One region of the Serratia nevei genome, then DNA from elsewhere that is predicted to be linked to it. Evidence: predicted binding sites of a transcription regulator. Region 1 holds the regulator's gene; the other holds the start of a gene.
The links. Region 1 encodes ArgR, which controls arginine synthesis, uptake and breakdown. Its sites were predicted from a motif close to ANTGAATAAAAATACANT; they were not measured.

Region 1 (4,319 bases):
TAACGCAACTTTGGCTAATCAGAAAAGGAATGTAAACATGAATTCAAGGAACCCAGATTGGCATCCGGCAGATATCATCGCGGCGCTCCGCAAGCAGGGCACCACGCTGGCGGCAGTGTCGCGCAAGGCCGGATTAAGCTCATCAACGCTGGCCAACGCGCTGTCGCGCCCGTGGCCAAAGGGGGAGTGGCTGATCGCCGAAGCGATAGGCATCCACCCTTCGGAGATCTGGCCAAGCCGCTATTACGATCCGCGCAGCGATTGCCTGCTGGATCGCAAGGCACGCATCAAATCGTGAACGCGGGGCAAAAAAAACCGCCGGAACAGCGTCCGGCGGCGTTTATCGGCTGACTATCGGCAACGATCAGTTATTGATGAACTTCTCGCCCAGCTCGATATCTTTGTGCAGCACGTCCAGCATCTCGTTCAGCGCTTTCTGCTCGAAGGCGCTCAGGGTGCCGATATCTTTGCGCTCTTCAACGCCGTTTTTGCCCAGTACCAGCGGTTGTGCGAAGAAGCGAGCGTATTTGCCGTCGCCTTCAACGTAAGCGCATTCCACCACGCCTTTCTCGCCCTGCAGCGCACGCACCAGAGACAGACCGAAACGTGCGGCCGCCTGGCCCATGGACAGCGTTGCAGACCCGCCGCCGGCTTTGGCTTCCACCACTTCGGTGCCGGCGTTCTGAATGCGTTTAGTCAGATCCGCCACTTCCTGATCGGTGAAGCTCACGCCTGGGATCTGCGACAGCAGAGGCAGGATGGTCACGCCAGAGTGGCCGCCGATGACCGGCACGTTCAGCTCTTCCGGCTGTTTACCTTTCAGCTCGGCCACGAAGGTGTTGGAACGGATGATATCCAGCGAAGTCACGCCGAACAGTTTGTTCTTGTTGTAAACGCCGGCTTTTTTCAGCACTTCCGCCGCGATGGCGACCGTGGTGTTAACCGGGTTGGTGATGATACCGATGCAGGCTTTCGGGCAGGTTTTCGCCACTTGCTCAATCAGGTTACGCACGATGCCGGCGTTAACGTTGAACAGGTCAGAGCGATCCATGCCAGGCTTACGGGCCACGCCGGCGGAAATCAGCACCACGTCCGCACCGTGCAGAGCCGGGGTCGCGTCTTCGCCGCTGAAGCCTTTGATTTTAACTGCGGTTGGGATGTGGCTTAAGTCGACGGCAACGCCTGGGGTAACGGGGGCAATGTCGTAGAGAGAGAGTTCAGAACCTGAAGGAAGCTGGGTTTTGAGTAGAAGGGCGAGGGCCTGGCCGATACCGCCAGCAGCACCGAGAACTGCAACTTTCATCCTATACTCCTTTATTATCTTAAATATATAAAGCGCCGTGAATGTGTTGGTTACGGACCTTAAGTTATTACACCTTTAAAAACAATAAATTAGCCAATTCTTGCCTGCAGGTGTAATAAAACGGCCGCTGTCGCGTCCATTTTAGATTAAATCGCTTACGCATGAAGGGCATAGCGCACATTAATCAAAAATAGTGCGAGGTTATTCACGAGCAAGTTAACCGGCCGTTACATTACACCCTTACGCAACATCAGAACAACATCATTTTAATAACATTTTATTTACCACCGCAGGCCGATTTTCCGTCGTCAAAAGGGCATATTCATCGCTGCCGGATTTTGTTAAAATGCCGTCCTTTCCTCGCCGCCCGGTCATGTTTATTTTCTTTGGGTCGGCCTTTGTTGCATAAAAATTCATCTATATGCATAATCATGACTTCCACTATCAACATTCCACGGTGCAAAATGCGTAATCCCGCAAAACAGGAAGATCTGATCAAGACGTTCAAAGCGTTATTGAAAGAAGAAAAATTCAGTTCTCAAGGCGAGATCGTTTTGGCGCTGCAAGAAGAAGGCTTCGAAAACATTAACCAATCCAAAGTATCGCGCATGCTGACCAAGTTCGGCGCGGTACGTACGCGCAATGCCAAAATGGAAATGGTGTATTGCCTTCCTGCCGAACTCGGCGTGCCGACCACCACCAGCCCATTGAAGAATCTGGTGCTGGACGTCGACCATAACGACGCCGTCGTGGTGATCCACACCAGCCCGGGCGCCGCGCAGCTGATCGCTCGCCTGCTCGACTCATTGGGTAAATCCCAGGGCATCCTCGGCACAATTGCCGGCGACGATACGATTTTCGTCACCCCCTCCAACGGCTTTACCGCTCAGAAACTGCATGAAGCTATTCTGGGCGTGTTCGAGCAAGAGCTGTGAAACCTGGCGCTAACAAAGTGCGGCTGTAGCCCGCACTTTGTTAGCGCTTCTTTAACCCCCGCGTTACCTTCCCTGCCTTCAACCGCGTTTAACACTGCTTTTTTATCCCTCAGCAACACATTTCCATGACATCTCCATGTAACCAGCAGTACCCACTGTGATCTTCCGCACTTTTGGTCAAAAGCACTTACCTCATTGAAATTACATAAATTTAACATCAAAAGATCGTTTTATGAGCGTTTTTTATTCCTTATGGTTATAAAAAATAAGGATCATGAGGTTAAAGTTTCACTAGCAACTGTTAGCGAACTATTAATTTTTCGCGTTACTAGCTGTATACTCATTTTCGTGAACTGAATCACAGTTCGTTGGAACTGATAAAAGAATACGATGAGGTGAGATGATGAAAATTAAAACTACCGTTGCAACCCTGAGCGTTCTGTCCATGCTTTCATTTGGTGCATTCGCAGCACAATCTGTTGACGCAACTCAGGCCGCAAAACTGCAGCCGGCCGGTGTGATCACCGTGAGCGGCGTTGCCGCAGCGCCTTCCGACATTCGCCAGGCGCTGTCCGACAAAGCTGACGCCAAAGGGGCAACCGCTTACCGCGTGATCGAAGCCCGCAATGACGGCAACTTCCACGCGACCGCTGAAATCTACAAATAAGTACCGGCATTACCCGGCAACGGGCAATACATCTCTGGAATCAAACGCTGTCGTAACGGCCTTCAAGAATAAAAATCGCTGCCAAGCCCTTCCAGGCTGTTATGACCAAGGATCGCTATCATGAACATGAAAACTACTGTTGCTGCACTCGGCCTGCTGTCTGTCATCTCCTTCGGCGCTTCTGCCGCCCAGTTGGTGACTAACGATCAGACCGCCAACCTGCAATCTATCGGCACCATTACCGTCAGCGGCATCGACGGCGCGCCGACCGACATTCGCCAGGCGTTGTCGGAAAAAGCCGACGCGAAAGGTGCGACCGCCTACCGCGTGATCGAAGCGCGTAATGAAGGCAACTACCACGCCACCGCCGAGATTTACAAATAACAACTCTGGGAACGGCTTTGCAGAGCTGATTACCCTCGTCACTGCCACTGCCGAGTTCTGACGCAAACGCCGATTTCCCAGAGACCCTCTCGTCGTCCTATCCGACGAACCCCGTTGCCCTCGCTCGCGAGGGCTTTTTTATGGACGTAAAAAAGGCCGCGAATGCGGCCCTTGGATTGTCTGATGCGGCGGAGCGATCAGTAGGTGACTTTCGGTTCCTGCTTTTTCGCCAGCGCGTCCAGCAGGCGATCGTGAATGCCGCCGAAGCCGCCGTTGCTCATCACCAGAATGTGATCGCCCGGCTGTGCGGTTTTCACCACCATGTCCACCAGCGTGTCGAGATCCGCGCTCCAGTGCGCCGGCTGCACGCAGGCATCCGCCACTTCCGCCACCTGCCACGGAATGTGGTGCGGCTGGAACAGGAACACTTCGTCGGCGCGGCCGAGCGAAGGCGCCAGATCGTTTTTGCTGATGCCCATTTTCATGGTGTTGGAGCGCGGTTCCAGCACCGCCAGAATGCGCGCCGTGCCGCCGACCTTGCCGCGCAGCGCGGCCAGAGTGGCGAGGATCGCCGTCGGGTGGTGTGCGAAGTCGTCGTAAACCGTGACGCCGTTGGCTTCGCCACGCAGTTCCAGACGGCGGCGGGCGTTGATGAAATCGCCCAACGCGCGGCAGGCGTCCGCCGGCTGCACGCCGACATGACGGGTGGCGGCGATGGCCATCAGGCCGTTATGCATGTTGTGCTCGCCCACCAGCGCCCAGTTCACTTCGCCGACCTGTTCGCCGTCGAGGAACACCGCGTAATGGCTGGCGTCCGGCGTCAGCTTCTGCGCGCGCCAGGTGCCCTCTTCCCCCACCAGCTCCTGCTCGCTCCAGCAGCCCATCGCCATCACCTGCTTCAGGTGGCTGTCGTTGTCCGGCAGGATGATCTTGCCTTTGCCCGGCACCAGACGCACCAGGTGGTGGAACTGTTTCTGGATGGCTTTCAGATCGTCGAAGATATCGGCGTGATCGAACTCCAGGTTATTCA
Region 2 (4,319 bases), 1.6 Mb from region 1:
CGGCATCGGTCAGCTGGCGTTGGCGGTCAACACCGGGGCGGGGGATCGCGCGCTGGCGGCATTAAACGGCAGTTTCGGCGATGTCACGGGCTATGCGCTGGCAACGAGCGAAGAGTATCAGGCGCTGTTGGATGCCTGCGTGGCGGGCTATCGCGACTATTTGCGGCTGACCGCCGAAGGCGCGGACGCGGCGGCGGTGCTGGCGGCCTTTGGCCGTTTTCAGGTGCTGTGCGCGCTGCGTGAAGGGCCATTCGGCGTCTCCGGCTTGAATGATCGTATTGAGCTCGGGCTGCAGCGTGCCGGTCTGATCGACCGCAAACCGGGCGTGCTCGGCCGCTGGTACCGGGGGCGGCCGGTGATGATCGGCCGCAACGACAGCGCGCTGGGGCTGTTCAATGGAGATATCGGCATTACGCTGCCGGATGAGCACGGCGATTTGCGCGTGCATTTCCAACTGCCGGACGGCAGCATCAAGTCGGTGCAGCCGAGCCGTTTGCCGGCGCATGAAACCGCCTATGCCATGACGGTGCACAAATCTCAGGGATCGGAGTTTGACCATACGGTCCTGGTGTTGCCGAATCACTTCCTGCCGGTGCTGACGCGTGAGCTGGTCTATACCGCGATCACTCGCGCGCGTAAGCAGCTCTCGCTGTATGCCACGGAGGCGGTGTTGCTGCGGGCCATTCGCATGCCGACTCAGCGTCGCAGCGGATTGGCTGAACGGCTACAGGCGACGGAATAAGCGTTGAAGGGGCGCGGCAACGGCCGCGCCGTGGGGATTACAGATCGGCCAGCAGGATTTTGGAACGGCGCTGATAGTTATACAGCGCCTGCTTTTGCATCGGCAGCACGTCGACTTCCGCCGGGGTGAATCCGCGTTCCTGGAACCAGTGGATGCTGCGGGTGGTCAGCACGAACAGCTTCTTCAGCCCCATCTGACGCGCCTGGTTTTCCACCCGCTGCAGCAGCATCTCGCCGCGCGAAGAACTGCGGTAATCGGGATGTACCGCGACACAGGCCATCTCACCGATTTTTTCCTCTAAGAACGGGTACAGCGCCGCGCAGGCGATGGTCAGGTTGTCGCGTTCGATAATGGTGAACTTGTCGATCTCCATCTCCAGCTGTTCACGCGAACGGCGCACCAGAATACCCTGCTGTTCGAGCGGCCGGATCAGTTCCAGGATGCCGCCGATGTCGTTGATCGTCGCCCGGCGCACCTGTTCGGCGCTCTCCATCACGATTTGGGTGCCGATGCCGTCGCGCGAGAACAGCTCTTGCACCAGCGCGCCGTCTTCCTGGTAGCTGATCAGGTGGCTGCGGCGCACACCGCTGCGGCAGCCTTTTACCGCGCCGCGCAGGAAGCGCACGGTGCCGGAATGGTAGTCGCCGCCTTCCTCGAGCTCTTCAAGGCGCTTTTGCGCGTCGTTGGGGAACAGCTCGGAAAGGATGTTGCCCTCCGCGTCGGTCACGCCTTGCGAGGAGCAGAAACCGATCATTTTTTCCGCTTTCAGCTTGATCGCCAACTGGGTAGCCACTTCTTCCGAAGTCAGGTTGAAGCTCTCGCCGGTGACCGAAACCGCGACCGGGCCGATCAGCACGATGGCGTTGCTGTCGAGCTGGCGGTGGATTGCGTCTTCATCGATGCGGCGAATGCGGCCGCTGTGACAGTAGTCGATGCCGTCATCGATGCCCAGCGGCTGCGCGATGATGAAGTTGCCGCTGACCACGTTGATATGCGCACCTTGCAGCGGCGTGTTGTTGAGGCTCATCGACAGCCGGGCGGTGATATCGAGCTGCAACAAACCGGCGGCCTGCTTAACCAGCTCGAGCGTATGGGCGTCGGTCACGCGGGTGTGTTTGTGGTAGATCGGCTCATGGTTGTGCTGCGCCAGATTGGCGTCGATCTGCGGCCGTGCGCCGTAAACCACCACCAGGCGAATGCCCAGACTATGCAGCAGCCCGATATCGTTGACGATGTTGGAGAAATTCTCGTGTTCGATGGCTTCCCCGCCGAGCATGATGACAAACGTTTTGCCGCGGTGGGCGTTGATATAGGGGACTGAGTGACGGAATCCTTGCACCAGCTCTGTACTACGTTCCTTCACGGCTAAACCTCTTTTGCATATTTATACGATATTTTTGTATTTTTATTCTTTTATGACGCCAATGGCAAGTGGGAAATCGTCATGAAGAGTGCGCTAAGGGGGTTAAATCGTTAATAAATTGAAAAACCATAAAAAGATTTTCTGATGACAGGGCTGGAATGATTGGTTAAAGTTTTCGGCATCCCCATTCTATTGGTGTTTTTTTCATCTGTTGTAAACAGCTATTACTGCCGGAGCCGCATGCCAAACTCTAATCACAATCTGGGCCGCCGTCGTTTATTACAGGGCGTTGCCGCCAGCTGGTTGCTGAGTGTGAGTCGTACGGGCTTCGCCGCGTCATCGCACGTGATCGCCGTGCGCGTCTGGCCATCCTCCACCTATACCCGCGTCACGCTGGAATCCAACGTCGAGCTGAAATACAAGCAGTTTGCCCTGACCAATCCCGATCGCGTGGTGGTGGACATCGAAGGCGTTCACCTTAACAGCGTGCTGAAAGGCATCGCCGGGCAGGTACGTGCCGACGACCCTTATCTCAAGCAGGCGCGCGTCGGCCAGTTCGATCAGAATACCGTGCGGCTGGTGCTGGAGCTCAAGCAGAGCGTCAGCCCGCATATTTTCACGCTGGCGCCGGTGCCGGAGTATCGCAACCGTCTGGTCATGGATCTCTACCCGACCAAGGCCGGCAGCGGCGGTGAGGAGTATGATCCGCTACTGGCGTTACTGGAAGATTACAACAAGGGCGATCTGGAGCGCACGTTGCCGCCGGAAGCGCCGCAGGCCGGCAAGGCGGGGCGCGATCGGCCGATCGTCATCATGCTGGATCCTGGCCACGGCGGCGAAGATCCCGGCGCTATCGGCAAGTACAAGACGCGCGAGAAAGACATCGTATTGCAGATTGCCCGCAAGCTGAGCGCCATGATCAAGCGCGAGCCGAACATGAAGGTGTTCATGACGCGCAACGAAGACGTGTTTATCCCGCTCAAGGTGCGCGTCGCCAAGGCGCGCAAGCAGCGCGCGGATCTGTTCGTTTCGATTCACGCCGACGCCTTTACCAGCCGCGCGGCGCGCGGTTCATCGGTGTTCGCGTTGTCCACCAAGGGCGCCACCAGCTCGGCGGCCAAGTTCCTGGCGCAGACGCAGAACGCGTCGGACCAAATTGGCGGCGTCAGCAAGAGCGGCGACCGTTATCTCGACCATACCATGTTCGATCTGATCCAGACCGCGACCATCAACGACAGCCTGAAGTTCGGCAAGGAAGTGTTGAATCGGATGGGGAAAATCAACCGGTTGCACAAGAATCGCGTCGATCAGGCCGGTTTTGCGGTGTTGAAGGCGCCGGATATCCCGTCGATCCTGGTGGAAACGGCGTTTATCAGCAATATCGAAGAGGAGCGCAAGCTGCGCACCAGCCATTTCCAGCAGCAGGTGGCGGAGTCGATTCTGGCGGGCATCAAGGCTTATTTCGCCAACGGCGGCGCGCTGGCGAGCCGATAGAAGCAGGGCCGGGCGCGAGTCCGGCTATTTTTGCGGATTGCAGATACAAAAAAACACCCGTCAGGGTGCTTGTCTGTTGTCATCAAGAGTTGGTTGCGGAGGCCGGATTTGAACCGACGACCTTCGGGTTATGAGCCCGACGAGCTACCAGGCTGCTCCACCCCGCGTCCGTCTTGATGCTGCATTACTACGAAACCACCGTTTCATGGTATGCCGCTGGTACGACATTCGGTTGGTTGCGGGGGCCGGATTTGAACCGACGACCTTCGGGTTATGAGCCCGACGAGCTACCAGGCTGCTCCACCCCGCGTCCGTATAATACTTTGTTATCGAAGCCAAACGCAAATACCGCCAATGCGGCATCGGTTGGTTGCGGGGGCCGGATTTGAACCGACGACCTTCGGGTTATGAGCCCGACGAGCTACCAGGCTGCTCCACCCCGCGTCCGATGGATGCGCACTATACTCTCCGTGCGTTTTGTTGCAAACCCTTTTTGCATTTTATTGGCCTAAACCCGTTTTTCTGCTGGATTTGCCCGCAATTTGCCTTCTTTTTCATCACCATCCTCCGTGCGGCTTTTTTTATTTGCAGCGATTCCTTTATCAATGAGCGTTTGTTATCGTTCAGCCGGTAGATCATATCAGTTTGAGAGTGTGCGTGATGAAAGGACGTTGGGGCAAATACCTGCTGGGCGGGTTGATAGTGGCGGTGTTGGCGGGC

Region 2: argA (amino-acid N-acetyltransferase) is a predicted target of ArgR. The motif match lies at 2,139-2,156, and genes of this name have one in related genera.

Annotation. Positions count from the first base shown of each region.
Region 1 covers NZ_CP149940.1:399,106-403,424, reverse strand. Annotated here, with positions in the region: gene V8N38_RS01850 (helix-turn-helix domain-containing protein) at 38-298, shown strand; gene mdh (malate dehydrogenase) at 365-1,303, opposite strand; gene argR (transcriptional regulator ArgR) at 1,768-2,238, shown strand; gene yhcN (peroxide/acid stress response protein YhcN) at 2,642-2,905, shown strand; gene yhcN (peroxide/acid stress response protein YhcN) at 3,026-3,289, shown strand; gene mpl (UDP-N-acetylmuramate:L-alanyl-gamma-D-glutamyl-meso-diaminopimelate ligase) at 3,487-4,319, opposite strand, start outside.
Region 2 covers NZ_CP149940.1:4,189,428-4,193,746, reverse strand. Annotated here, with positions in the region: gene recD (exodeoxyribonuclease V subunit alpha) at 1-742, shown strand, start outside; gene argA (amino-acid N-acetyltransferase) at 780-2,105, opposite strand; gene amiC (N-acetylmuramoyl-L-alanine amidase AmiC) at 2,346-3,599, shown strand; tRNA gene V8N38_RS20150 (tRNA-Met) at 3,690-3,766, opposite strand; tRNA gene V8N38_RS20145 (tRNA-Met) at 3,833-3,909, opposite strand; tRNA gene V8N38_RS20140 (tRNA-Met) at 3,967-4,043, opposite strand; gene mltA (murein transglycosylase A) at 4,260-4,319, shown strand, end outside.